Parazoarcus communis: one gene and its partners. The protein of the gene in region 1 binds, or shares a complex with, the protein of each later gene. Links are inferred from orthologs where the notes say so. Each region holds a gene or a part of one and is shown in the gene's direction. Other genes may lie near its edges.

Evidence for each region.
Region 2: the proteins of CEW87_RS16830 (region 1) and eno are in contact, whole or in part, in a solved structure (PDB 2FYM), measured with the Escherichia coli proteins. The link is inferred for Parazoarcus communis from one-to-one orthologs.
Region 3: the proteins of CEW87_RS16830 (region 1) and pnp are in contact, whole or in part, in a cryo-EM structure (PDB 9QH0), measured with the Escherichia coli proteins. The link is inferred for Parazoarcus communis from one-to-one orthologs.

What each region holds. Positions count from the first base shown.
Region 1 is NZ_CP022188.1:3,684,332-3,695,411, reverse strand. What follows is about bases 1,949-5,547. They hold CEW87_RS16830 (Rne/Rng family ribonuclease), read left to right. Parts: upstream 1,949-2,329; coding sequence 2,330-5,347; downstream 5,348-5,547. Other genes in these bases: CEW87_RS16825 (low molecular weight protein-tyrosine-phosphatase), read right to left, coding at 5,452-5,547. In the rest of the region: CEW87_RS16850 (Rieske (2Fe-2S) protein), read right to left, coding at 1-328; CEW87_RS16845 (HAD-IA family hydrolase), read right to left, coding at 307-963; CEW87_RS16840 (RluA family pseudouridine synthase), read right to left, coding at 956-1,915; more of CEW87_RS16825, read right to left, coding at 5,548-5,922; excinuclease ABC subunit UvrB, read right to left, coding at 5,932-8,004; CEW87_RS16815 (amino acid aminotransferase), read left to right, coding at 8,149-9,354; CEW87_RS16800 (MFS transporter), read right to left, coding at 10,067-11,080. UniProt on the Escherichia coli protein: Endoribonuclease that plays a central role in RNA processing and decay. Required for the maturation of 5S and 16S rRNAs and the majority of tRNAs. Also involved in the degradation of most mRNAs.
Region 2 is NZ_CP022188.1:3,110,851-3,121,135, forward strand. Bases 1-2,804 are described here. They hold eno (phosphopyruvate hydratase), read left to right. Parts: upstream 1-662; coding sequence 663-1,946; downstream 1,947-2,804. Other genes in these bases: kdsA (3-deoxy-8-phosphooctulonate synthase), read left to right, coding at 1-536; ftsB (cell division protein FtsB), read left to right, coding at 2,054-2,353; CEW87_RS14185 (cyclic nucleotide-binding/CBS domain-containing protein), read right to left, coding at 2,375-2,804. Outside these bases: more of CEW87_RS14185, read right to left, coding at 2,805-2,806; CEW87_RS14190 (C40 family peptidase), read right to left, coding at 2,896-3,513; CEW87_RS14195 (SIMPL domain-containing protein), read right to left, coding at 3,569-4,264; CEW87_RS14200 (DMT family transporter), read left to right, coding at 4,434-5,369; CEW87_RS14205 (gamma carbonic anhydrase family protein), read right to left, coding at 5,324-5,863; CEW87_RS22440 (hypothetical protein), read right to left, coding at 7,151-7,810; CEW87_RS22890 (autotransporter outer membrane beta-barrel domain-containing protein), read left to right, coding at 8,252-10,285. UniProt on the Escherichia coli protein: Catalyzes the reversible conversion of 2-phosphoglycerate (2-PG) into phosphoenolpyruvate (PEP). It is essential for the degradation of carbohydrates via glycolysis.
Region 3 is NZ_CP022188.1:4,262,091-4,266,140, reverse strand. What follows is about bases 1,142-4,050. They hold pnp (polyribonucleotide nucleotidyltransferase), read left to right. Parts: upstream 1,142-1,499; coding sequence 1,500-3,602; downstream 3,603-4,050. Other genes in these bases: dksA (RNA polymerase-binding protein DksA), read right to left, coding at 3,702-4,050; rpsO (30S ribosomal protein S15), read left to right, coding at 1,142-1,335. Also shown: 30S ribosome-binding factor RbfA, read left to right, coding at 1-51; tRNA pseudouridine(55) synthase TruB, read left to right, coding at 64-987; more of rpsO, read left to right, coding at 1,066-1,141. UniProt on the Escherichia coli protein: Involved in mRNA degradation. Catalyzes the phosphorolysis of single-stranded polyribonucleotides processively in the 3'- to 5'-direction. Also involved, along with RNase II, in tRNA processing.

The sequences.
Region 1 (11,080 bases):
GGCCGTCTTCCTCCACAACCTTGAGCGCATGAAGTGAAGCCCCTTTACAGGGGCCCATCACACAACGCCCGTTGCGCGGATCATAGTGTGCGCCATGCACGGCACACATCAGAAGGTGCTGGGTCAGATCAAAAAACTTGCCCTCCATCCAGTCCAGCTCAACGGGTACGTGTGCGCAGCGGTTGAGATAGGCGTACACCCGGCCCCCGTACCGAACCACAAAGGCCGGACCGGCCAGATAACCTGTTCCAGGTGCCGTGAAACGAACTCCGTCACCTCCGTCCTGCAGCGCGTCAGCGCGGCAGATCAGATGTTTTTCCGCAGCCATGCATCGAGCTCGCGCGGCGTATCGACACAAGCAAGGGGTGACTCTGCGCGCAAGGCCTCCACCGGGTGTGCGCCAAAGCTGACGGCGAGGCCCGCCACACCTGCGTTCTTCGCCATCTGCAAATCGTGCGTTGTGTCACCGATCATCAGGGTGCGTTGTGGCGCAACGCCGAGCTCTTCCATCAGTTGCTCGAGCATCGCGGGATGAGGCTTTGAGAAGCACTCGTCGGCACAGCGTGTGCTGTGGAAGAACTTCCCGAGACCGGAATGCGCCAGCGCGCGATTCAGTCCGTTCCGGCTCTTTCCGGTCGCAACCGCAAGATAGCGTCCCTGCCCCACCAGCCACTCGATCGTGCCCGCCACCCCGGGAAACAGCGTCAGATCCTGATCTCCAGCCAGGTAGTGGTGGCGATAACGCTCAACCATACGCGGGTACTGCTCTTCAGCCAGTTCGGGCACCGCATGACGCAGCGCATCGCCGAGCCCGAGACCAATCACGTAGCGCGCGCGCTCTTCGCTGGGTTCAGGCAAACCAAGATCCCTGCACGCAGCCAGTATCGATCGCACAATGGCCGAGGCAGAATCCAGGACGGTACCGTCCCAGTCAAACACAACAAGATCAAAGCGTTCAGCCATTCTTTTCGGGCTCCCGTGCATCCAGTCGATCAATGAATTGCTGTAACTCCGGCGGTAGTGCCGCCTCAAGCACGAGCTGCTCACCCGTGAGCGGATGAACGAAACTCAGTTTCGCTGCGTGCAGGAACATGCGTTTCAGACCCTCACCTTCCAGCGCCTTGTTCAGCGCGAAATCGCCGTACTTGTCATCCCCGCACAACTGAAAGCCGAGGTGCGCAAGATGGACGCGGATCTGATGCGTTCTGCCGGTCTTGAGTTCGACCTCGAGCAGACTGAACCGCTTCCAGCGCCGCACCAGCCGGACGATGCTATGCGACGGCTTGCCCTCGGGGCTGACCCGAACCCGCCGCTCCCCCTCCGGGGTCAGATACTTGTACAGCGGCGCCTTGACGTGCTGAACGGGGTTGATCCAGCGTCCGGGCACCAGGGTCAGGTAACGCTTCTCCATTGCGCCTTCGCGCATCATGTCATGCAGCGCAGTCAGCGCAGAGCGCTTCTTGGCAACGATCAGCAGCCCGGACGTTTCGCGATCAAGGCGGTGCGCAAGCTCGAGCATCTTCAACTCGGGACGCTGAACCCGCAATTGCTCAATCACCCCGTGACTGATGCCGCTGCCGCCATGAACCGCCTTGCCGGAAGGCTTGTCGATGACAAGAAGCGCGTCGTCTTCATACACGACCGGCAACGCTTTCCCCGCCGGAGGTGGAACGGAACGCGCCGACTCGGAGATTCGCATCGGCGGAATGCGCACTTCGTCCCCCACCACCAGGCGGTAGGTCTGCTGCACACGCCCCCCATTCACCCGCACCTCTCCACTGCGCAAAATGCGGTAAACATGGCTTTTCGGCACGCCCTTTGCAATACGCAACAGGTAGTTATCGATGCGCTGACCAGCGGCAGCCTCATCAATCCTTTCGTGCCGAACCGCAATCGCTTTGCCTTGAGTCGTCATCCTGAAATATACTTCCCTGCGGTTGATTCCGGTTGCGGTCGGCATCCCCTCGCGCCACGAGGCGGTTGAGGATGAACGACGATGAGCCCGCACAAGCGCTCCCGGAAAACCGAAGCGTGCCACACGAAGCCCAAAAAGGCGCCGATGGTAACGCAATCGACAAACTTCGACACACCCATCCAGCCTCACGGTTGGATTTAGACGCGCAACACATACGCAGGATCAAATGCATTTGTCTGCTGATCCAAGGACACTGGCAGACAGATTCAAGAGAGTATCGACCAGCCGACCCATCACAGCCAATATTGACTACCGGATGAAAGTAGCCCTACCCAACTGCTCCTGACCCCGGAAAGCGCGATGGTGCGCGCCGTTCGTCCTGCCCGTGTGCATTGCGCGGGAGAACGATCCAAAATGAAGCGAATGCTCTTTAATGCGACGCAGGCAGAAGAACTGCGCGTCGCAATCGTTGACGGTCAGAAACTGATCGACCTCGACATCGAATCGGCCAACAAGGAAGAACGCAAGAGCAATATCTACAAGGCGGTCATCACTCGCCTCGAGCCCAGCCTCGAGGCCGCCTTTGTTGATTATGGCGCTGAGCGACATGGCTTCCTGCCCTTCAAGGAAATCTCGCGTTCCTATTTCCAGCCCGGCGTAGATGCCAGCAAGGCCAGCATCAAGGAAGCCCTGCGCGAAGGTCAGGAACTGATCGTTCAGGTCGAGAAGGACGAGCGCGGCAACAAGGGTGCAGCGCTCACCACCTATATCTCGCTGGCCGGCCGTTACCTCGTACTGATGCCGAACAACCCCCGCGGCGGTGGCGTATCGCGCCGTGTGGAGGGTGACGAGCGCGCTGAACTTCGCGAAGTCATGGATCAGCTCGAGAGCCCTGCGGGCATGAGCCTGATCGCGCGCACGGCAGCAATCGGTCGCGGCGCCGAAGAACTGCAGTGGGACCTTAACTACCTGCTGCAACTTTGGACTGCCATCGAAGGCGCAGCCCAGGGCCAGACCGGCGCGTTCCTGATCTATCAGGAAGGCAGCCTGGTGATTCGCGCCATTCGTGATTATTTCCAGCCCGACATCGGCGAGATCCTGATCGACACCGACGAAATCCATGAACAGGCTCACCAGTTCATGGCTCACGTCATGCCGGGCAACGTCAGCCGGATCAAGCGTTATAACGACGACGTTCCGCTGTTCTCGCGTTTCCAGATCGAACATCAGATCGAATCGGCTTACTCGCGCCAGGTCGGCCTGCCCTCCGGCGGTGCCGTGGTGATCGACCACACCGAGGCTCTGGTCTCGGTCGACGTCAACTCCGGTCGTGCGACCAAGGGTGCAGACATCGAGGAAACCGCGTTCCGCACAAACCTTGAAGCGGCCGACGAAATTGCGCGTCAGCTGCGCCTGCGCGACCTCGGTGGCCTGATCGTCATCGACTTCATCGACATGGAGTCGCAGAAGAACCAGCGCGAAGTCGAGAACCGCCTGCGCGACGCACTGCGCCACGACCGCGCCCGTGTCCAGACCGGCAAGATCAGTCGTTTCGGTCTGCTTGAGCTGTCGCGTCAGCGCCTGCGTCCGGCACTTGCCGAAACCAGCTACATCACCTGCCCGCGCTGCAATGGCACCGGCCACATCCGCAGCACCGAGTCGTCGGCATTGCACATCGTCCGCATCCTCGAAGAAGAGGCCATGAAGGACAATACCGGTGCAGTGCATCTGCAGGTGCCAGTCGATGTCGCTACCTTCCTGCTCAACGAGAAGCGGGTTGATATCGCACGCATCGAGTATCGCCACAAGGTTCAGCTGATCATCGTGCCGAACCGGCACATGGAAACGCCGGCGCACGAAATCGTCCGCTTGCGCCACGACCAGCTTAACCAGGAAGACATCGCGCTGGCCAGCTACCAGATGGTCCACCAGCCGACCGAAACCGAAATCGGCATGCCCGCCAAGGAAGGCGACAAGCCTGCGCGCCAGGAAGCTGCCGTGAAGGGCATCTCGCCCGCTCAGCCGGCGCCCGTTGTCGCACCGCGCGCTGAAGCCGCCCCTGTCGTAGCTGCTGCAGCACCCGCAAAGGGCTTGATTGCACGCTTCCTCGGCTGGTTGACGGGCGAGCCGACCCCGGCACCCACGCCGGCACCTGTCGCTGAAACGACGCCGAAGCGCGAATCGCGCGGTCGCGGCGAGCGCGGTGGCGAGCGCCGTGGTGGTCGCAATGGACGTCGTGACGGCCAACGCGGCGAACGCACAGAAGGCGAAGGCGGCAACACGCGTAACGGCGCCCGTGCCGAGAAAGCCGAGAACACGGAGCGCGAGAAGCCTCAACGCCAGACGCAAGAGCGTCAGGAACGTGGCGAGCGCACCGAACGTGGCGAACGCTCTGAAGAAGGCGGCCGCAGCCGTGGTCGCGGTCGTCAGCGTCAGCCGCGTCAGGACGACAATGCAAAGGCAGCAGAAGCGAGCACCGAGCAGATGGCCGATAACGCAGCCATCGTCGCTGCAGGCGCCGCAGAAGTGATTGTGACCGCAGCGCCTGCAGGCGAAGAAGGCGCACCCGAGAAGCGTCGTCGTCGCAGCAGGGGACGTCGTGACCGCCGCCCGGGTGAAAGCCAGGAAACGGTTGATCAGCAGGCAAATGCCGACAGCGATAGCTCCGCTTCCGAGAGCTCGACCGCAGCTGTGGCCACGGCGGCTGTTGCCGCGGCTACGGTCAGCGATGCAGCCCTTGAACAGACTGCCGCTGAGTTGCCTGTCGCTGTCTCCGAATCGGCGAGCCCGGTCGAAGTCTCGGTTAACGCCGAGCCGGCACCGATGCCGGTGCGCGCAGCTGCAACCGAGATGGCTCCCGTTGCTGCTGCAGCCGAAGTTGAGGTGCCAGCAATCGTGACAGCTGCAGCCGAAGTGCCTGCAGCTGAACCGGCTGTTGAAGCATCCAGCGCGGCCGAGGCACAAGAGCCCGCTACCGATCCGGTAAGGACCGAGATCGAGGCACCCGCCGCTATCGAAGCGCCGGTCGAGGCTGCCGCTGCAGCAGTTGAAACGACTGCTCCGGCAGCCCTTGAAGCAGTCGAAACGATCGCTGCTGAAGTGGCACCGGCTGCCGTCGAGGCAGAAGCTGCATCCGCAGCCGTCGAAGCTGAAACGGTCGTCGCGGCAGTCGAAGTCGAGTCCCCTGCTGTTGTCGAGGAAGTCGCTCCGGTTGCAGCAAGTGCGTCTGCACAGGCACCTGCAGCACTGGGCCCGATTGACCTTGCAGGCGTGCTCGAAGACGCTGGCCTGGTCATGATCGAAACCAGCCAGGACAAGAAGGTCAGCTTTGGCAACGGCGCACCGGAAGCGCCGCAGCAACTTGGCCGCAAGCCGCGTGCTGCAGTCGTCATCGCTGAAGAGCCCTTGCAGCAGGTAGAAACGCAGAAGTAATCACGTCAATGCCGCCCGACCGGGCGGCATGGTGTAGAAATGGCCGTCGGGGGACTCCCCTGCGGCCATTTTTTTCGCGTTGAGCGGAAGACCCCGAGAGTCGGTCAGCGGCCGTCCAGGGCGCCACCGAGCAGGCGATCGACGCCTTTCTCGCACAGATCCAGAACAAACTCGAAGCCGTTCACGCCGCCATAGTACGGGTCGGGCACCTCTTCCTCCCCAAGCTCGGGCGCAAACTCGAGAAACAGCGCGAGCTTGGGCTGATAGACCTCGGGGCAGTTGCGCACCATGTGCTCCAGATGCCCTCTGTCCATTGCCAGCAGCAGATCGAAGCGCTGAAAGTCAGTAATCTCGAGTTTGCGCGCGCGCAACGGCGAAAGATCGTAGCCGCGTTGCGCCGCAGCTTTCATGGCGCGTGGATCGGGCGGCTCTCCCGCGTGGTAGCCCTGCGTGCCTGCCGAGTCCACCTCGAAGTCGGACTCAAGCCCGGATGTTTCGATGAAGTGCCTGGCAATGCCCTCAGCGGTAGGCGAACGGCAGATATTTCCCGAACATACAAAAAGAATTCTCTTCATGCTCTCCCTTTAGGTGTTTCCGTGCTGATCAGCACCAAACGCCCGCTCCCTCAAGCGGAACAGTTCATCCCGAGCCGCTGCAGCCTTCTCGAATTCGAGGTTGCGAGCATGCTCCTGCATCTCTTTTTCCAGCTTCTTGATTGTCCGGGCCAGCGCCTTCTCGTCCATCAGCGCATAGTCAGCCCGCGCTTCGGCTGCAACCGAAGCCCTTTTCTCATCGTCCACGGAATAGACCCCGTCGATGATGTCCTTGATCCGCTTGGTGACGGTTTTGGGAACGATACCATTTGCCTCGTTGAAGGCAATCTGCTTCGTCCGCCGGCGCTCTGTTTCATCGATCGCGAGCTGCATCGAACGCGTGACCCGGTCGGCGTAGAGGATGGCCGTGCCATTGATATGACGGGCAGCGCGACCTATGGTCTGGATCAGGGAACGCTCGGAGCGGAGGAAGCCCTCCTTGTCCGCGTCGAGGATGGTCACGAGCGACACCTCGGGAATGTCCAGGCCTTCACGCAGAAGGTTGATCCCTACCAGCACATCAAACTCGCCCAGGCGCAGATCGCGAATGATCTCGACGCGCTCGACGGTATCGATATCCGAGTGCAGATATCGCACGCGGACGCTGTTCTCGTTGAGGTAGTCGGTGAGATCCTCGGCCATGCGTTTGGTCAGCACGGTCACCAGCACCCGCTCACCCACCGCAACCCGGGCCTTGATCTGGCTGAGCAGGTCGTCAACCTGAGTCGTTGCCGGACGGACCTCGACCAGCGGGTCGATGAGACCGGTGGGACGCACGACCTGCTCCACTACCTGCCCCTGGTGTTCGGCCTCGTACGCTGCAGGCGTGGCAGAGACGAAAATCGTCTGCGGCATCAGACGCTCGAACTCGTCGAATTTGAGCGGACGGTTATCCAGCGCCGACGGCAGCCTGAAGCCGTAATTGACCAGATTCTCCTTGCGCGAGCGATCGCCCTTGTACATCCCCCCCACCTGCCCGATCGACACATGCGACTCGTCGATGAACATCAGTGCGTCCTGCGGCAAGTAATCGATCAAAGTCGGGGGCGGCTCGCCCGGGCTGCGTCCGGAGAGATGGCGAGAATAGTTCTCGATGCCCTTGCAGAAGCCCATCTCGTTAAGCATCTCAAGATCGAAACGCGTGCGCTGTTCGATTCGCTGCGCTTCGACCAGCTGATTCTCGCCATAGAAATGTTCGACGCGGAGCTTGAGCTCGTCCTTGATGGCTTCGATCGCCTTCAGCACCGTCTCACGCGGCGTGACATAGTGGCTCGAGGGGTAGACGGTAAAGCGCCCGAGCTTCTGCTTCAGGTGCCCTGTAAGGGGGTCGAACAGGGTCAGATGCTCGACCTCGTCGTCGAACAGCTCGATGCGGATTGCCAACTCGGCGTTCTCGGACGGGAAAACGTCGATCACATCACCCCGCACGCGAAAGGTGCCGCGACGGAAATCGATATCGGAGCGCGTGTACTGCATTGCCACCAGACGCTGGATCAGGTCGCGCTGCCCGACCTTCTCGCCCTCGCGCAGGTGCAGGATCATCGCGTGATAGTCGACCGGGTCGCCGATACCGTAGATGCAGGACACGGTGGCCACGATGACCACATCGCGCCTTTCCATCAGGCTTTTCGTGGCCGACAGACGCATCTGTTCGATGTGCTCGTTGATCGACGAATCCTTCTCGATGAACAGGTCGCGCGACGGCACATAGGCTTCTGGCTGGTAGTAATCGTAGTAGCTGACGAAATACTCCACCGCGTTCTCGGGAAGAAACTCGCGAAACTCCGCATAGAGCTGCGCAGCAAGCGTCTTGTTGGGCGCGAGCACCAGCGCCGGACGCCCCATCTGCGCGATGACGTTGGCCATGGTGTAGGTCTTGCCGGAGCCGGTCACCCCGAGCAGGGTCTGGTACATCAGCCCGTCCTCGACCCCCTCGACCAGTTTCGCGATCGCAAGCGGCTGATCGCCAGCGGGCGGAAAGGGCCGGTGCAGACGAAACGGGCTGCCTTCGAAGGTAACAACGTCTGTCGTGCTCGCTGAGGCGCTACCGTCTGAACTCTGCATGCTAGAATTTCCGATTGTTTCAGCTGACGCCCGAACTTGAGGGTCCAGCTCGGGCAAACAACGATTATTTCCCAAAACGCGCGTCAAGGCACGGCCAGTTTCCCTGCCGGACGGGCGTGAACCGCAAGTGCTACTGGAGCTAACATGTCTGCATCGATCTTCGCCGCCGTCGAAATGGCACCCCGCGACCCGATCCTCGGTCTCAACGAGGCCTTCAATGCCGATACGCGTGCTGAGAAGGTAAACCTCGGCGTCGGCGTGTATTACGACGACAACGGCAAGATTCCGCTGCTGGGTGCCGTTCGCGCAGCCGAGAAGGTCCGCCTGGAAGCGATGCCGCCGCGCGGCTATCAGCCCATCGAAGGCGCAGCCACCTATAACACTGCAGTTCAGAACCTGCTGCTGGGCAAGGACTCGCAACTCATCGCCAACGGCCAGGTCGTGACCATCGAGGCCCTTGGTGGCACGGGCGCGCTCAAGGTCGGCGCTGACTACCTGAAGCGCCTGCAGCCGGGCGCGACGGTGTACATTTCGGACCCGAGCTGGGAAAACCACCGCGCCCTGTTCGAAGCCGCCGGCTTCCCGGTCGAAACCTATCCGTACTACGACGCAGCCACCCGCGGTGTTAACTTCGAAGGCATGAAGGCCAAGCTCAACAGCCTGCCCGCCGGTTCGATCATCATCCTCCACGCCTGCTGCCACAACCCGACCGGCGCCGATCTCTCCGACGCCCAGTGGAACGATGTGGTTGACGCCTGCCGCAGCCGCGGCCTGGTCCCCTTCCTCGACATGGCCTACCAGGGCTTCGCCGACGGCATCGAAGCCGACGCCGTCGCTGTGCGCGCCTTCTCCGCCAGCGGGCTGCAGTTCTTTGTCTCCAGCTCCTTCTCCAAGAGCTTCTCGCTCTACGGCGAGCGTGTGGGCGCGCTGTCGATCATCACCGCCGCCAAGGAAGAAAGCGCCCGCGTGCTGTCCCAGGTCAAGCGCGTCATCCGCACCAACTACTCCAACCCGCCGATCCATGGTGGCGCCGTGGTTGCAGCAGTGCTCAACTCCGCCGAGCTGCGTCAGCAGTGGGAAGATGAACTGGCCGGCATGCGTGACCGCATCCGCGACATGCGTACCAGTCTGGTCGAACAGCTCAAGGCTGCTGGTGTGGCACAGGACTTCTCCTTCGTCATCAAGCAGCGCGGCATGTTCTCCTACACCGGGCTGACCGCTGCACAGGTCGAGCAACTCAAGACCGAATTCGGTATCTACGCCGTGTCGACCGGTCGTATCTGCCTGGCCGCACTGAACACGAAGAACATCGGTTACGTCGCCAAGGCCATTGCCGCAGTCGTGAAGTAAGAAGGAGAGACGGGCTGCATAAAAAAATGCAGTTTATTTCTTGACGAACCAGAAGGCGCAGCCTACAATGCGCGCCTCTGTTCCTCGATAGCTCAGTTGGTAGAGCGCCGGACTGTTAATCCGTAGGTCCCTGGTTCGAGCCCAGGTCGAGGAGCCAGAAGAATTCAGCAGCGGCTGCACGCGATTTTTGCGACCGCGGGGGGAACCCCAAGAAAACGTTGCAGCAAGAGTTTATTCCTCGATAGCTCAGTTGGTAGAGCGCCGGACTGTTAATCCGTAGGTCCCTGGTTCGAGCCCAGGTCGAGGAGCCAGAAGCAAAGTGAAAATGCCATCCTTCGGGGTGGCATTTTTGCGTTCACGGGATGCGAAGTCAGCATCAGGATTGCTCAGATGGCTACGCCTTCCGTCGTTCGGCGACCGAACGAGGTAGATTGCCCCGGAGCCTCCAGACATCCCGCAGCCTCAAGCTGTGACGCAACGAAGATGTTCAGAGAACCCGGGGCCATTCAGTTTGCACAGCCAGCCGGTCTTAGCGTCAGCCCGCGCTCGTACGGCTTTTCGACCAGTTCAATCGGCACGTGCCCCGACAGCCCCTGCGCTGACCTTGCCAGCCAGAACGGAATGCAGCGGGCCATGCGTTCGATTACGGCGGTGATCTGACAACAAGCGTTCCATCGCAGTCGAAAACCCGGGCTTCTATTCCCCTGCCCCCTCACGGCGTGACTGGCGCAATACCTGCCGACAGTTCGATCTCTGCATCGCGCCGATCCAGCCTCCCGGCCCAAACTGTCAGGAACAATGCGACGAGTACCACCAGCGCGCCAACCCATGCAGTGTGGATGAGGCCAACGTGGGTCACGATCAAGCCGCCCACCCAGGCGCCAGCCGCAATGCCGACGTTGAAGGCTGCGATGTTCAGGCCCGAAGCCACATCCACGGCCTGCGGAGCAAAGCGTTGCGCCTGCTTGACCACATAGACTTGAAGACCCGGCACATTGCCGAAGGCAACACCACCCCACGCCAGTACGGTGACAAGCATCAACCAGCGATTCGGAGCGGTGATGCTCAGAACTGCCAGCACGACAGCGAGCAGCAGGAAAATGAGTTTCAGCGCCGGGATCGGCCCGCTTCGATCTGCAAGTTTGCCGCCCCACAGATTGCCAGCCGCGACCGAGACGCCATAAGCCAGCATGACCCCGCCAACCGCGCTGGCTGAATAACCCGTTATCTGCTCAAGAATCGGAGCCAGGAACGTGAAGGCGATGAACGAACCGCCGTAGCCCACGGCGGTCATCGCGTAGACGAGGAGTAACCGGGGCTGCGCCAGCACGCCGATCTGCTGACGAAGCGTAGCCGGCTTGCTGTGCGGTACGTTCCTGGGGACAAAGATCAGGCTTCCCATGAACGCGATCACACCCAGGGCTGCGACGGCGAGAAACGTGGCGCGCCAGCCAAAGTGCTGACCGATGAACGTGCCCATTGGCACACCCGTCACCAAGGCCACAGTCAGGCCAGTGAACATTATCGCGATGGCACTTGCGGCCTTCTCCTTGGGCACCACGCTCGCTGCGATGATCGACCCAATCGAGAAGAAGACGCCGTGGGCCAGTCCGGTCAGGATGCGCGCCACGATCAGGGACTCGTAACCTGGTGATTGCCAGGCGACCAGGTTGCCCGCCGTGAACAGTGCCATCAGGGCGAGAAGCAGCGCCTTGCGTGGCACCTT
Region 2 (10,285 bases), 580 kb from region 1 along the record:
CCGCTGTCGATGTGCTGCAGACGCCTGCCTTCCTGTGCCGCCAGACCGACTTCATCCATGCGGTTGCCGCCTCGGGTAAGCCGGTCAACATCAAGAAGGGGCAGTTTCTGGCGCCGGGCGACATGAAGAACGTCGTCGACAAGGCGCGCGAAGCCAATGGCGGCGCGGACACCATCATGGTGTGCGAGCGCGGTGTGTCTTTCGGCTACAACAATCTCGTCTCCGACATGCGTTCGCTGGCGATCATGCGCGAAACCGGTTGCCCGGTCGTCTTCGATGCTACTCACTCGGTGCAGTTGCCGGGCGGGCAGGGCTCGGTGTCGGGCGGTCAGCGCGAGTTCGTGCCGGTGCTGGCGCGGGCGGCGGTTGCGGTTGGCGTGGCCGGCCTGTTCATGGAAAGCCATCCCGATCCGGCAAAAGCCTTGTCCGATGGCCCCAATGCATGGCCGCTGCCCAAGATGAAAGCCCTGCTGGCCACGCTCAAGCAGATCGATGCGCTGGTCAAGGCCGGCCCCTTGCTCGAACAGACACTCTGAAGTCTGCAGACGCGATGCCGCGCTGCCGCAGTCGACATGACTTGTGGATGCAGTGTCTAATTCGCGCCGCATGTGTCTGGTCGGGATACGACAGATTCAAAATCCGTAACTGAAACAGGAACGAAAATGAGTGCAATCGTTGATGTGATCGCCCGCGAAATTCTGGACTCCCGTGGCAATCCCACCGTCGAAGCCGACGTGCTGCTCGAATCCGGCGTCATGGGCCGGGCTGCAGTGCCGTCCGGTGCGTCGACCGGCTCGCGTGAGGCCATCGAACTGCGTGACGGCGACAAGGCGCGCTACCTCGGCAAGGGCGTGCTGCGCGCGGTCGAGAACGTCAATACCGAGATCGCCGAAGCCATCATCGGCCTCGACGCCGAAGAGCAGGCCTTCATCGATCGCACCCTGATCGAGCTCGATGGTACCGAAAACAAGGGCCGCCTGGGCGCAAACGCCATGCTGGCAGTGTCGATGGCGGTGGCCAAGGCTGCGGCTGAAGAGGCCGGTCTGCCGCTGTACCGTTACTTCGGCGGTGCAAGCCCGATGGTGATGCCGGTGCCGATGATGAACGTCATCAACGGCGGCGAGCACGCCAACAACAGCCTGGACATCCAGGAATGCATGATCATGCCGGTGAGCATGACCAGCTTCCGCGAAGCCCTGCGCTGTGGCGCCGAGATCTTCCATCACCTGAAGAAGATCACCGACAAGAAGGGTTACCCGACGACCGTTGGCGACGAAGGTGGTTTTGCACCCAACGTGTCCGGCACCGAAGAAGCGCTCAACCTGATCCAGGAAGCCATCATCGCCGCCGGCTACGAGCCGGGTCGTGACGTGCTGCTCGCGCTCGACTGCGCTGCCTCGGAGTTCTACAAGGACGGTAAGTACGAGCTCAAGGGCGAAGGCCTGTCGCTGACCGCTGAAGGCTTTACCGACTACCTGGCAACGCTGTGCGACAAGTTCCCGATCGTGTCGATCGAGGACGCGATGGCCGAGGGTGACTGGGCTGGCTGGAAGCATCTGACCGAGCGTCTGGGCAAGAAAGTCCAGCTCGTGGGTGACGACCTGTTCGTGACCAACACCCGGATTCTTGCCGAAGGTATCGAGCAGGGCGTGGCCAACTCGATCCTGATCAAGATCAACCAGATCGGTACGCTGACCGAAACCTTTGCTGCCGTCGAGATGGCAAAGCTGGCGGGTTACACCGCAGTGATCTCGCACCGTTCGGGTGAAACCGACGACTCCACCATCGCCGATATCGCTGTCGGCCTGCGTGCGATGCAGATCAAGACCGGTTCGCTGTCGCGTTCGGACCGCATCTCCAAGTACAACCAGCTGCTGCGCATCGAGGAAGATCTCGGCGATACCGCCAGCTACCCGGGTACGCGCGCGTTCTACAATCTGCGCTGATCCGGCTGACGCGGCTGCGGCCGCGTTGATCCCGAGGAAAGGCCGACGGATAATCCGCCGGCCTTTTGTCTATTCTATGAATGTTTTTCTTGGCGCCTGATGTCGACATGCGTTGGCCTGTAATGATTCTTGCCGTATTGGTCGTCGTGCTCCAGTACCCGCTCTGGCTGGGCAAGGGTGGGTGGCTGCGTGTGTGGGACGTTGACCGGCAGCTGCAGGCGCAGCGCGACGAGAACTACCGCCTCGAGCAGCGCAATGCCAGTCTCGAGGAAGAGGTGCGCGACCTCAAGTCGGGCAATGACGCCATCGAAGAGCGCGCGCGCTACGAACTTGGCTTGACGCGCGAGGGTGAGATCTTTGTGCAGATCCCCCAGAAAGCAACGAACCGGCCGGAGCCGGTTCAGTAATTTTGCGCGGGCTTGCCGGCGCTACAGCAGTTCGGTGATCGATGCCCGCTGCTCAAGCTCCTGTTCGAACGCAATCATTTCGGTTCCGAGTGCGTCACGCGCCGAAACCATGCCAATGGGGCGGTCGCCCTTTACCACCGGGACGTGCCGGAAGCCCCCTTCAAACATCAGGTGCATGGCGTGCCCGAGTGGCTGTTCGGCATCGATGGTCTGCAGCGTGGTGGTCATCACATCGGCCAGCGTCGTTCGGGTCGGGTCCAGTCCGGTCGCCAGCACTCTGTTCAGTGCGTCGCGCTCGGTGAACAGCCCGGTCAGGCGTTCGCCCTCCACGACCATGATGGCGCCAACCCGTGCCTGCGCCATCTTCTTGCTGGCTTCGAACACGCTCAGCGTCCTGGCTGCGGTCACGACGGTCTGGCCCCGAATTACGTCTCCCACCTTTCTCATCGGCATTTTGGTGTCTCCTCCGTTATGGTTCCTGCAGCTTATTCACCTTAGGTTTCAGTGCAGCGACATTCAAGACGGGAAACCCCTGCTGCCGGTCAGCTGCTTTCGAGCAGGCTGCGCGCGCCGTCGATGCGCGGGGCAAAGTAGCGGTTGTCGAGCCGCTCGACCCGCACCACGCCACGACTCGACGGTGCATGGACGAACTTGCCGTCGCCGATATAGATGCCCATGTGCGAGTGGCGCTTCTTCTGCGTATTGAAGAACACCAGGTCACCGGGCCGTAATTCGGCCGGGTCGATGGGGCGGGTTCGGTCGGCAATGCTCGCGGCGTTGTGCGGGAGCTTGCGGCCACTGATCTGCTCAACGATGTAGCTCACCATGCCGCTGCAATCGAGGCCTGCGTCGGGATTGCGACCGCCAAAGCGGTAGCCGGTGTCGAGCAGCCCGAGCGCGTAGAGGACCAGCTCCTGAGTCTGCGCCGAGTTGTCGAGTGCGAAGTAATCGCGGTCGGGCGTTTGCGGTGCGGACTGCGGCAGGGATGAGACCGGCCCGGATGTCGGCGTGGTGCTGCAGCCGGCGAGCACCGAAAGCACAAGTGCCAGCGTGAACGAAAGCGTCCGCCCGACAGAGGGTGGGGCGGACGTGCAGGCTTCAAGTGCTGGCTGAGAGCCGCGTGCTGCGCTGATGTGAGCGGTATGGGGGCAATTCGGCATGCGTTGAAAGATAGGCGATCAGCGCAGACGCGTCCACCCCCTTGGGGGCTTCAGTCTAGTCCAGCAGTTCGATACTGCCGCTTACCGTGACGGATACCTCGCTTTCGCCGCCCTCGATCGGCGCCGGGGCGGCTTCGGCCATCATCGCAGCCCCGCGCATCTTGGCGAAAACAGGCGGTCGATATCCAGACTCCGACACATTAAGACGATGAATCCGGTAGCGCTTGCCCAGGGTGCTGGCGATCAGCGTGGCGCGCTGTTCAAAACTGCGCAAAGCGTCGACGGTGGCCTCGTCGGCCGCCTTTCGCCGCGTTTCCGGCGCCGGCTGCAGCGTGATCTGCGAGACCGCGAGCTCGCGCTGCAGATTGCCGACCAGTTCGGACAGGGCCGCACTGTTCCGGCTCTCGAGCCGGATCTCCGAGCGCATGCGCCAGGCTTCGATCTTGCCGCCGCCCTTGGCGTATACAGGCCAGGTCGAGGTGCCTGCCGACTGGGTCTTGATGTCAGCGTAGCGACGACTCGTCTCCAGCGCAGCAGCGATACTGCGATTGACCTGGCGTGCAACGACGGCCGCGTCGGGGCCGGACTGCTCGGCATAGAGCTGGGCGATGCCTAGGTCGTTGGTGGCCGCCTGGCTGGCTTCGGCCGATAGATCCACGGTACGCAGCGGCGGCGTGTCGTTGTTGGCAGCCGTGGCGGTCAGCGCGGTCACGGCGAGGAGGGCTGCAATCAGCGGGCGGGCAGTACGCATGAGGGCTCCAAGAGAAGGGGAGGAGCGCAATGTATACCGCATCGTCGCCCCGAAGCGGGTATGCAGGTGTAAATGACAACGGTAAATGCGCGTGGCTTCCTGTTCACCCATCTTGACCCGTGGCGAGGGGGTGGGCATGCTTGCGCGTCCTTCCTCTGTGCCCGCCCCCATGAATCGCGATCGTCTCGTCGGTGTCCTGCTTGTCGCGCTGTCGGCCACCGCGTTTGGCGCCATGGCGGTCTTCGCCCGCTATGCCTACGCAGACGGTGCCGGGCCGGTCGCGGTGCTGTTTCTGCGTTTTCTGCTGGCCGGCAGCGTCCTGGCTGTGAGCATGCTCATTACTCGCCGGCGCTGGCCACGGGGGCGCAATCTGCTCGTGCTGGCGGCGATGGGCGGGCTGTTCTATGTGGGGCAGTCGTTGAGCTTCTTTACCGCGCTCAATCACGCTGCAGCCGGTCTCGTGGCGCTGCTGCTCTATCTGTATCCGTTTCTTGTCACGGTGCTCGGGGCCGTGCTGCTGCGGCGGCGCCTGACCGTCGCACGCATGTGTGCAGTGCTGCTTGCACTGGTCGGGACCGCGTTGACGCTGGGCGGCCACTTGTCGGGCGAACCGCTTGGTATCGCGCTGGGCTTGCTGGCGGCGCTGATCTATTCCGTCTACTTCCTGATCGGAAGTCTGGTGCTCGACCGCGAAGATCCGATCGCTTCCGCAACGGTCGTCATGCTTGCCGCCGCAATCGTCTTCGGCGGCATTGCCGCGGCGTTCCCGACACCCTTTCCGGCGACGCTTTCAGGCTGGCTGGCGGTTGGCGCGATCGCCGTGGTATCGACCGTCGTTGCCATGGTCAGCCTCTTTGCCGGCATACGTCGCCTGGGCGCTGCGGACGCAGCGACCCTGTCCACGCTCGAACCGGTGGTTACCGTGCTGCTTGCAGCGGTGTTTCTGGCGGAGCCGTTACAGGCAAATCAGCTGCTTGGCGGCGCCGTCATTCTTTCAGCGGTGATCTGGCTGACGCGCGCCGAAGCATCTCCTGCAGCGGATGCGACGGCGCAAGCGCCTCAAGCTGCGGCAGAGGGCTCTAGCGGGCGCAGCTCGGCCTTGTAGAGTTGCGCGTTTTCTACATAGTGGCGGGCATTCGCGCGCAGGCCGGCGATATCGGCGTCGCTCAGCTCACGGATCACGCGGCCGGGCGAACCCACGACCAGTGATCGGTCCGGAATCACCTTGCCTTCCGGAATCAGCGCGTTGGCGCCGATGATGCAATCCTTGCCGACGACTGCGTTGTTCAGCACCACAGCGTTGATGCCGATCAGGCTGCCGTCGCCGATGCTGCAACCATGCAGCATCACCATGTGTCCAACCGTGACGTTGGCGCCAATTGTCAGCGGCACGCCGTCATCATTGTGAAGCACGGAGCCGTCCTGAATATTGGTGTTGTCGCCGATCACGATCGGGTCGTTGTCACCGCGGATGACCACGTTGTACCAGATGTTCACATTCTGCCCGGTCTCTACCGAACCGATTACCGTGGCGTTGTGTGCGATCCAGGTGCCTTCACCCAGGCGGGGCGTGCGATCGCCCAAGGCGTAAATGCTCATTCAGATTCTCACTATCCTGTTGCTGCGGCGGGCCGCTTAGGGGGCGTTGATCATAGCAACTGGAGGGGAGGCTGTGGGTATCTCAAGCAGGTGAATGCCGTGCCGCAATGGGGCATGAAAATAAATTCGTTCGGGCGCTTGCACTCCAGTAGCAGTAGATGCATAATTCGCGCCCTGCGTTGGACGGACAGCACGAAAGTCTTCCGGTGAAAACGAAAGTTTTCAAAAAAACGCAAAAGAAGTTGACAAATGTTAGAAATGCTCTAAAATGTCGCTTCTCTGCTGCAAGGCAGTGAGTAAAAAGCAGTACAAAGCGCCCGTAGCTCATCTGGATAGAGTACTTGGCTACGAACCAAGGGGTAGGAGGTTCGAATCCTTCCGGGCGCGCCACATATTCAAGCAAAAAGCCAATCCTTCGGGGTTGGCTTTTTGCTTTTCTGCGTCTGGATGGCACCGATTAGCCTTGCTGCTCACCTCGTCGCTCAAAGAGACGGGGTTCCCCGATAGCCTCAGTCACACGCCCACTAGTTCCGCTTCGTACGCTTTGACCGTGTAATCCTGCGCGTCGAGCATCGCGCCTGGGTACCCGGCCTGGGGAACTTGAATTTACTCGCGCCTGTGGTGGAGTCTAGTATTAACAACAGGCTTACTTGCGTGGCAGCTTGAGTCGTGGTGCCTTACAAACAATGAGAACGGCGCCGTACAGGGAGGGCATCCGATGGGTGGCGCCGCGTAACGCCGGTCGTGTCTTCACTCCTTTAATTGCCGCAATGGCTGTTACATGTACTGGCTGCCGTTCGTGATCGCGCCGCCCGAGTGGGTTTTCTCCGTGTGGGCTTGGCTGGGCGCATTCCGTTCGCTAATCACTGGCAGACGTGCGGTGGACAGGAAGGAGTTGATATGAAAACGATCGGCCTTTCAGGTTTTCCGTTCGACAGCCGGTTTCTCAGGGCGACCGCCCGCGCTGCTGGAGCAGTGGTGTCATTGGCAGCAATGAACGCCCATGCAGACTGCAGCACTGTGGCAGGAGAAATGATCTGCGATGGCGATCTCTCTGCTGGAATCACAATCAACTCGCCTCCCAGTCCGTCCGTCTTGCAGGTTCGCAGCCTGACTGCTGACGTTGCGCCAGTTGATGGCGTTGTTGGCATCAGATTCTTTAGTCTGGGGAGTACCGGACGGAAAGGAGATGACTCCGGATTTCTTGAGTTTACCGGCGATAGCGGGCATTCGGGCGGGGCTGGTGCCGGCTTGGAAACCCGCGTACGTAGCGGGATGTGGCAGGTCTCAACCAAAGGGAATGCTGCTCATGGGATTCATATCGAATCCGGCGGCGGAAATGGCGGTCAGGGTGGAGAAGGAACTGGGCTTAAGTATTTTCCAGGCCAGGGTGGAAAAGGGGGAAATGCTGGGTCTGGTGGAGATGTGATGGTCGACTTTGCTGGCGACATTGCCAGTACTGGTGGAAGCGGCAACGGAATCTTTGGACACAGTTGGGGCGGTAACGGGGGTAATGGAGGCGACGGCAGGAACAGTTTGGAAGGCACCGGAAACGGGGGGAACGGTGGGCGTGGGGGGCTTGGTGGCGGTGTCTCGTTGCTCAGCGCTGGAAGCATTGTCACGCTTGGTAATAATGCCTACGGCATGTACGGCCTCAGTGAAGGTGGCGACGGTGGTCATGGTGGAGGCGGGTACGGCAGCCTGAGCGCGGCAGAAGGTGGCGATGGAGGCGCGGCTGGTGACGGTGGCTGGGTGATCCTCACCAACAACGGCGATGTTTCCACGCGCGGGGAGGCGTCTCATGGTGTCTTGGCGCAGAGCCAGGGCGGGCTGGGAGGTGACGGCGGAGGAATTGGCGGGTTGGTGGTTGGAAGCGGTGGTGCTGGTAAGAACGCTGGCCATGGAGGCCTTGTACAGGTCAACAATTTTGGCGTGATTGAAACTCACAGCAATAATTCTTATGGCATTTTTGCGAGAAGTGTCGGCGGCTTTGACGAGAGCACCGGTGGTGGGGGTGGCGGGAGCGCGCTCGGCCTATACGTATTTGGCGGCAGCGCTGGAAGCGGTGGTGCGGGCGGTACGGTTAGTGTTAACAACCGCGGCCGAGTCGCCACCTTCGCAGACGGTTCCACGGCTGTTCTTGCCGAGAGTATCGGCGGTGGCGGGGGGAATGGCGGCGCTGCGGTTTCCGCGGGTGCATACGTCAGCTTTGCCTGGGGGGGGAGTGGTGGTGCAGGTGGGGACGGCGGTGATGTGACCGTCGACAGCCGGGGCGGCACGATTTCCACCGCTGGCGAGAATGCTACTGGAATCCAGGGTAGCAGCATCGGCGGGGGCGGCGGAAACGGTGGCCTTGCAGTCAGTATTGCTGTTGGCGACAAAGGCGCCTTGAGTTTTGCCAGGGGTGGTGATGGTGAGAAGGGCGGCAAGGGCGGAAAGGTTGCCGTTTTGGCCGACGGCGCCGTCAGTACCCAGGGAAGCGGGGCGCCGGGAATTGCTGCCGAAAGCATTGGCGGAGGAGGTGGGTCTGGCGGAAACAGTATTTCCGTCGCGGCTTCGACTGGCTACAGCATTTCAGCGAGCGTTGGCGGAAAAGGTGCAGAGGGTGGTGCAGGGGACACTGTCACTGTCGGCGATAAGCTGGATCCAATACGGGGTGCGATTGCCACCACGGGCGACTGGTCATCCGGTATTCATGCACTGAGTATCGGAGGTGGTGGTGGGTCTGGTGGCCTGGCCGTCGCGGCCTCAGTTTCCATCAGTGGCCCCGTTTCGGTGTCGCTTGGTGTAGGTGGAGATGGCGGTGATGGCGGGTCGGGAGGCACTGTGACCGTCGTTAGCCAGGCTGATATCACTACAAACGGCATGAGTTCCCACGGGATCAGGGCGCAGAGTACCAGCGACGGTGGAGGCGACGGCGGCTTTGCCTTCTCCGGCGCAGGGGCATTCGGTGGAGTGCCCAAGAGTTTCTCGCTGTCGGTCGGCGGTGACGGTGGCAAGGGCGGTGCAGCAGGTGCGGTGGAGGTTGCCAGCCAGGGAGTGCTTGCAACCTGGGGTAGCGGTTCGCACGGGATCTATGCAAACAGCGTGGGCGGTGGGGGCGGCGCTGGCGGGACAAGCATCAGTACGGCAGTGGGGCTCGGCGCCGGGAGTTCGGACAAGAGTTGGAGCATCACCAGCGCTTTCAGTGTTGGCGGCAATGGCGGCGAGGGAGGCGCGGGTGGAAATGTAAGCGTAGGGACCGTCACCTTACCGCTTTCAGGACAGATCGAGACTCATGGAAATGGTTCGCACGGCGTCGTTGCACAGAGCATCGGTGGTGGCGGTGGTCAGGGTGGATCCAGTCTCGTACTGAAATTTGACAATGATCTGGCACTCGGCGATGAAAACTCCTCTCTGACGCTCACGGGTGCATTTGGAGGAATAGGTGGAAAAGGCAACATCGGTGGAGCCGTCGATGTCATCAACGACAGTGCAATCCGGACGTTCGGCGACATCTCACACGGTATCTTCGCTCAGAGCATAGGCGGCGGTGGCGGTAGTGGTGGCAGTGCCGAGGCGATCAGCCTGTCTGGCTCAGGTCTGTTGCCGCTTAAGGATACCGAGGTCACAAGCTGGGGTATCGAATTGAGCGCTGGTGGTAATGGAGGTGACGGCAACAAGGGCGGCAAAGTAAGCGTTGTCAATCGCGGCTCGATCAGCACCGAGGGTGAGCTTTCACGCGGCATACTGGCACAGAGTGTCGGAGGTGGCGGTGGCAGCCTTGTCGATGGCATTTTGGGCAAGGTCGGCGACTGGGTGGATGCTGCGGGGGACGTTCTTAGTGCGCTGGAGATTGCCAAGACGCTTCACGAGGCATACAAGGAAGGCGAATTGAGCGGTCTGGTGCCACATAGCCTGTCGGTCACCGTTGGTGCCAGCGGTGGAGTCAGTGCAGACGGTGAAAAGGTAAGTGTCGATAACCAGGGTGATATCAGCACAAAAGGCCTTGAAGGACATGCGATCTTTGTGCAAAGCATAGGTGGCGGCGGCGGAGAGGCACAAGCCTATGCCAAAGGTAAGGGACAGGGCGAGGATGCGGACGTTGGAATCGGGCTCCTCGGCGAAATCGCCATCGGCGGTGCCGGCGGTGCTGCGGGCAACGGCGGCGAGGTGGATATTGTTCATGGTGGCAGGATCGTTACCTCGGGCGCAGGCGCCTATGGTATCTATGCACAGAGCATCGGCGGCGGTGGCGGCCAGGCTGGTAGCATTGGCGGCGGCTTTTCGGATCTCGACAGCATTGGTTTTGGTGCTGCATTCGGTCGCGATGGCGGCAGCGGAGGTGACGGCGGTTTGGTGACGGTGCTCAGCTCTGGCGATTTCACGACCTACGGCACCAGCGCCATAGGTATCTTTGCTCAGAGTGTTGGCGGCGGAGGC
Region 3 (4,050 bases), 570 kb from region 1 along the record:
CAGACCGTGCGCGAAGACGAGGCACGCAGCCGGGATGAGAACGACGACTGATTGCGTGCTGTCTTGAAGCGTACTCAGCGCAAGATCATTCGCCGTGCGGTTGATGGTGTGCTGCTGCTCGACAAGCCCCAGGGGCTGACGTCGAACGCGGCGCTGCAGACGGCTCGCCGTCTGCTCAACGCAGCTAAGGCTGGCCACACCGGCACGCTCGATCCAATGGCAAGCGGCCTGCTCCCGCTGACTTTCGGGGAAGCCACCAAGTTTTCTCAGATGCTGCTCGATGCGGACAAGGCTTACGAGGCCGGAGTGCAGCTGGGTGTCGATACCGATACGGGCGATGCCGAGGGGAAGGTGCTTGCAACGCATCCTGTTGCAGTGAGCGAAGAAGCGTTGCGCGAGGTGTTGTCGCGATTTGTCGGTGACATCGACCAGGTGCCGCCGATGTATTCGGCACTCAAGCGCGATGGAAAACCCTTGTACGAATACGCGCGTGCGGGCATTGAGCTCGAACGCAGTGCGCGCAGGGTGACGGTCTCCTCGATCGACCTGGTGTCCTTCGACGGTAGCCGTTTCGTGATCCGTGTGGATTGCAGCAAGGGGACCTATATTCGTTCGCTTGCGATGGATATCGGCGCGGCCCTGGGTTGTGGCGCACATCTTTGTGCTTTGAGGCGAACGCGGATCGGCGTCTTCGGTATCGAAGACGGTGTTCCGCTGGCGCAGCTCGAAGCTGCGGAGATGGACGCACGGGACGGAATGCTGGCGCCGGCAGATACGCTGGTCAGCGTTTTTCCGCGTATCGATCTCGATGCGCAGCAGGCCCAGTACATGCTCCAGGGGCGGCCGTTGAGCCTGACGGAGCAGGGCGAAGGTTTTGCCCGGATCTACGGTCCGGATGCTTTTCTCGGTCTTGCCGAGTGGAAGCCTGACGGAAAATTGTGGGCGAAACGCCTCATCGCAACGGGTGAGGCGAATCAAAGTACGTGATTTTGATTGAATTCTTGGTGCGGCAATGGGTATAATCCGCCGCTTCTGATTGGTCGAACGAAAAGAGTAAACACGCACATGTCTCTCGATATTGCAACCAAGGCGCAAGTCGTCTCCGATTACCAGCGCGCTCCGGGCGATACCGGTTCGCCGGAAGTCCAGGTCGCCCTGCTGACCGCCCGTATCAATGGCCTGACTGGCCACTTCAAGGAACACGCGAAGGATCATCACTCCCGTCGTGGTCTGCTGAAGATGGTTAGCCAGCGCCGCAAGCTGCTCGACTACCTGAAAGGTCGCAATGCCGAGGGTTATCGTAGCCTGATCGAGCGTCTGGGCCTGCGTAAGTAAGTCGCTGCTCGTGATCAGCCCGACAGCGCCCGAAACGGCTGCCTGAGCAAGCAAAAGCCGGGGCGACCCCTTAGGGTCGCTCCGGCTTTGTCACATTCAGGACGGGTTTCTGGCCTGTTCCTGCAGTTGTTGTTCGCTGCATCTAATGTTTAAAGGAATTTCCCTTGCCTACTTCCATCAAGAAATCATTCGCTTACGGCGCGCACACCGTCACCCTCGAGACCGGCGAGATTGCTCGTCAGGCCGGTGGTGCCGTGATCGTCAATATGGACGACACCATGGTGCTGGCCACCGTGGTTGCGGCCAAGGAAGCCAAGCCCGGTCAGGATTTCTTTCCGCTGACCGTCGATTACGTTGAGAAGTTTTACGCTGCCGGCCGTATTCCCGGTGGTTTCTTCAAGCGTGAAGGCCGTCCGACCGAGAAGGAAACGCTGACCTCGCGCCTGATCGACCGCCCGATCCGCCCGCTGTTTCCGGAAGGCTTCAATAACGAAGTCCAGGTCATCGCGCTGGTCCTGTCGCTGAACCCCGAAGTCGACGCCGACATCCCGGCGATGATCGCCGCTTCGGCTGCGCTGGCAATTTCCGGTGTGCCTTTCAGCGGCCCCATTGGTGCTGCACGCGTGGGTTACGCCGATGGCCAGTACCTGCTCAACCCCACCACCGAGCAACTCAAGACGAGCGAACTCAACCTGGTGGTGGCCGGTACCGAAGCCGCCGTGCTGATGGTCGAATCCGAAGCGCGCGAACTGTCCGAAGAAGTCATGCTTGGTGCCGTCGTGTTCGGTCATGAGCAGATGCAGCACGCTATCCGTGCGATCAACGAACTGGTCGAAGTGGCCGGCAAGCCGGAGTGGGACTGGAAGGCGCCGCTCGCAAACGAGGCTCTGATTGCGCGTATCGACGAGCTGGCCAAGGCTGACCTCGAAGCCGCTTTCAACATCACCAGCAAGCAGGCTCGCAGCGCCCGCATCAGCGAGATCCTGAAGGCGACCGTCGCCGCGCTGACCGATGGCGTCGAAGTGCCGCCTTCGCTCAACGAAGTGAAGGACATCTTCTTCAATCTCGAGTCCGGTATCGTCCGTAGCCGCATTCTGAACGGCGAGCCGCGTATCGACGGTCGTGACACCCGCACCGTGCGTCCGATCGAGATCCGTACCGGCGTGCTGCCGCGTGCCCACGGTTCCGCACTGTTTACTCGTGGCGAAACCCAGGCGCTGGTGGTTGCCACCCTCGGCACTGGCCGCGACGAACAGATCATTGACGCGATCGCCGGCGAGTACCGCGAAAACTTCATGCTGCACTACAACTTCCCGCCGTTCTGCACGGGCGAGACCGGTCGTTTCGGCATCACCAAGCGTCGCGAAGTCGGCCATGGCCGTCTTGCCAAGCGCGCACTGATCGCAGCCCTGCCGAAGCCGGAAGACTTCAGCTACACCGTGCGTCTGGTGTCGGAAATTACCGAATCGAACGGTTCGAGCTCGATGGCTTCCGTGTGTGGTGGCTCGCTGGCGCTGATGGACGCCGGTGTGCCGATGACGGCTCACGTGGCAGGTATCGCCATGGGCCTGATCAAGGACGGCAACCGCTTCGCCGTGCTGACCGACATCCTGGGTGACGAAGATCACCTCGGTGACATGGACTTCAAGGTGGCCGGTACCGAAAACGGTATTACCGCACTGCAGATGGACATCAAGATCCAGGGCATCACCAAGGAGATCATGAAGGTCGCGCTGTCGCAGGCGGGTGAGGGGCGTATCCACATCCTCGGCCTGATGAAGCAGTCGCTCGACACCGCGCGTGTCGAAGTGTCCGAGTTCGCGCCGCGCATGATCAACATCAAGATCAACCCCGAGAAGATCCGCGACGTGATCGGCAAGGGCGGTGCGGTGATCCGCGGTCTGCAGGAAGAGACCGGTGCCGTGATCGAGATCCAGGACGACGGCAACGTCACCATCTCCTGCGTTAGCGCCGAAGGTGCCCAGGCTGCCAAGGCCAAGATCGAGGCAATTACCGCCGAAGTCGAAGTCGGCAAGATCTACGAAGGTACGGTCGTGCGTCTGCTCGACTTCGGTGCCATCGTGAACATCATGCCGGGCCGCGACGGTCTGCTGCACGTGTCGCAGATCGCCAACGAGCGCGTGAATAACGTTGCCGACTACGTCAAGGAAGGTCAGGCTGTCCGCGTCAAGGTCCTTGAGACCGATGAGCGTGGCAAGATCCGCCTGAGCATGAAGGCGCTGCTCGAGCAGGCTGCAACGAACTGATCGGCGGAGTTCGCCGAGGATCAAAAAGGGACGCCTCGGCGTCCCTTTTTTTGTGCGTGTATCGCGTGCGGCAGTCTGCCGCGCTGCGGAGAGATCTCCCTAGCGCGCGACCTGGCGTTCGCGGATCTCCTCGAGCGTCTTGCAGTCGATGCACAACGTGGCCGTAGGACGCGCCTCAAGGCGCTTCAGGCCGATTTCTACGCCGCAGCTGTCACAGTACCCATACTCGCCTTCCTCGATGCGCTGGAGGGCCTCGTTGATCTTTTTGATCAGCTTGCGTTCGCGGTCCCGGCTGCGCAGCTCGAGCGACAGGTCGGATTCCTGGCTGGCGCGGTCATTCGGGTCTGCAAAGGATGTCGTCTCGTCCTGCAGCGTGTGGACGGTACGTTCGATATCGTCGGACATTTCCTGACGGAGCGCAGTGAGCATTTCGCGAAAATGTGCGTTC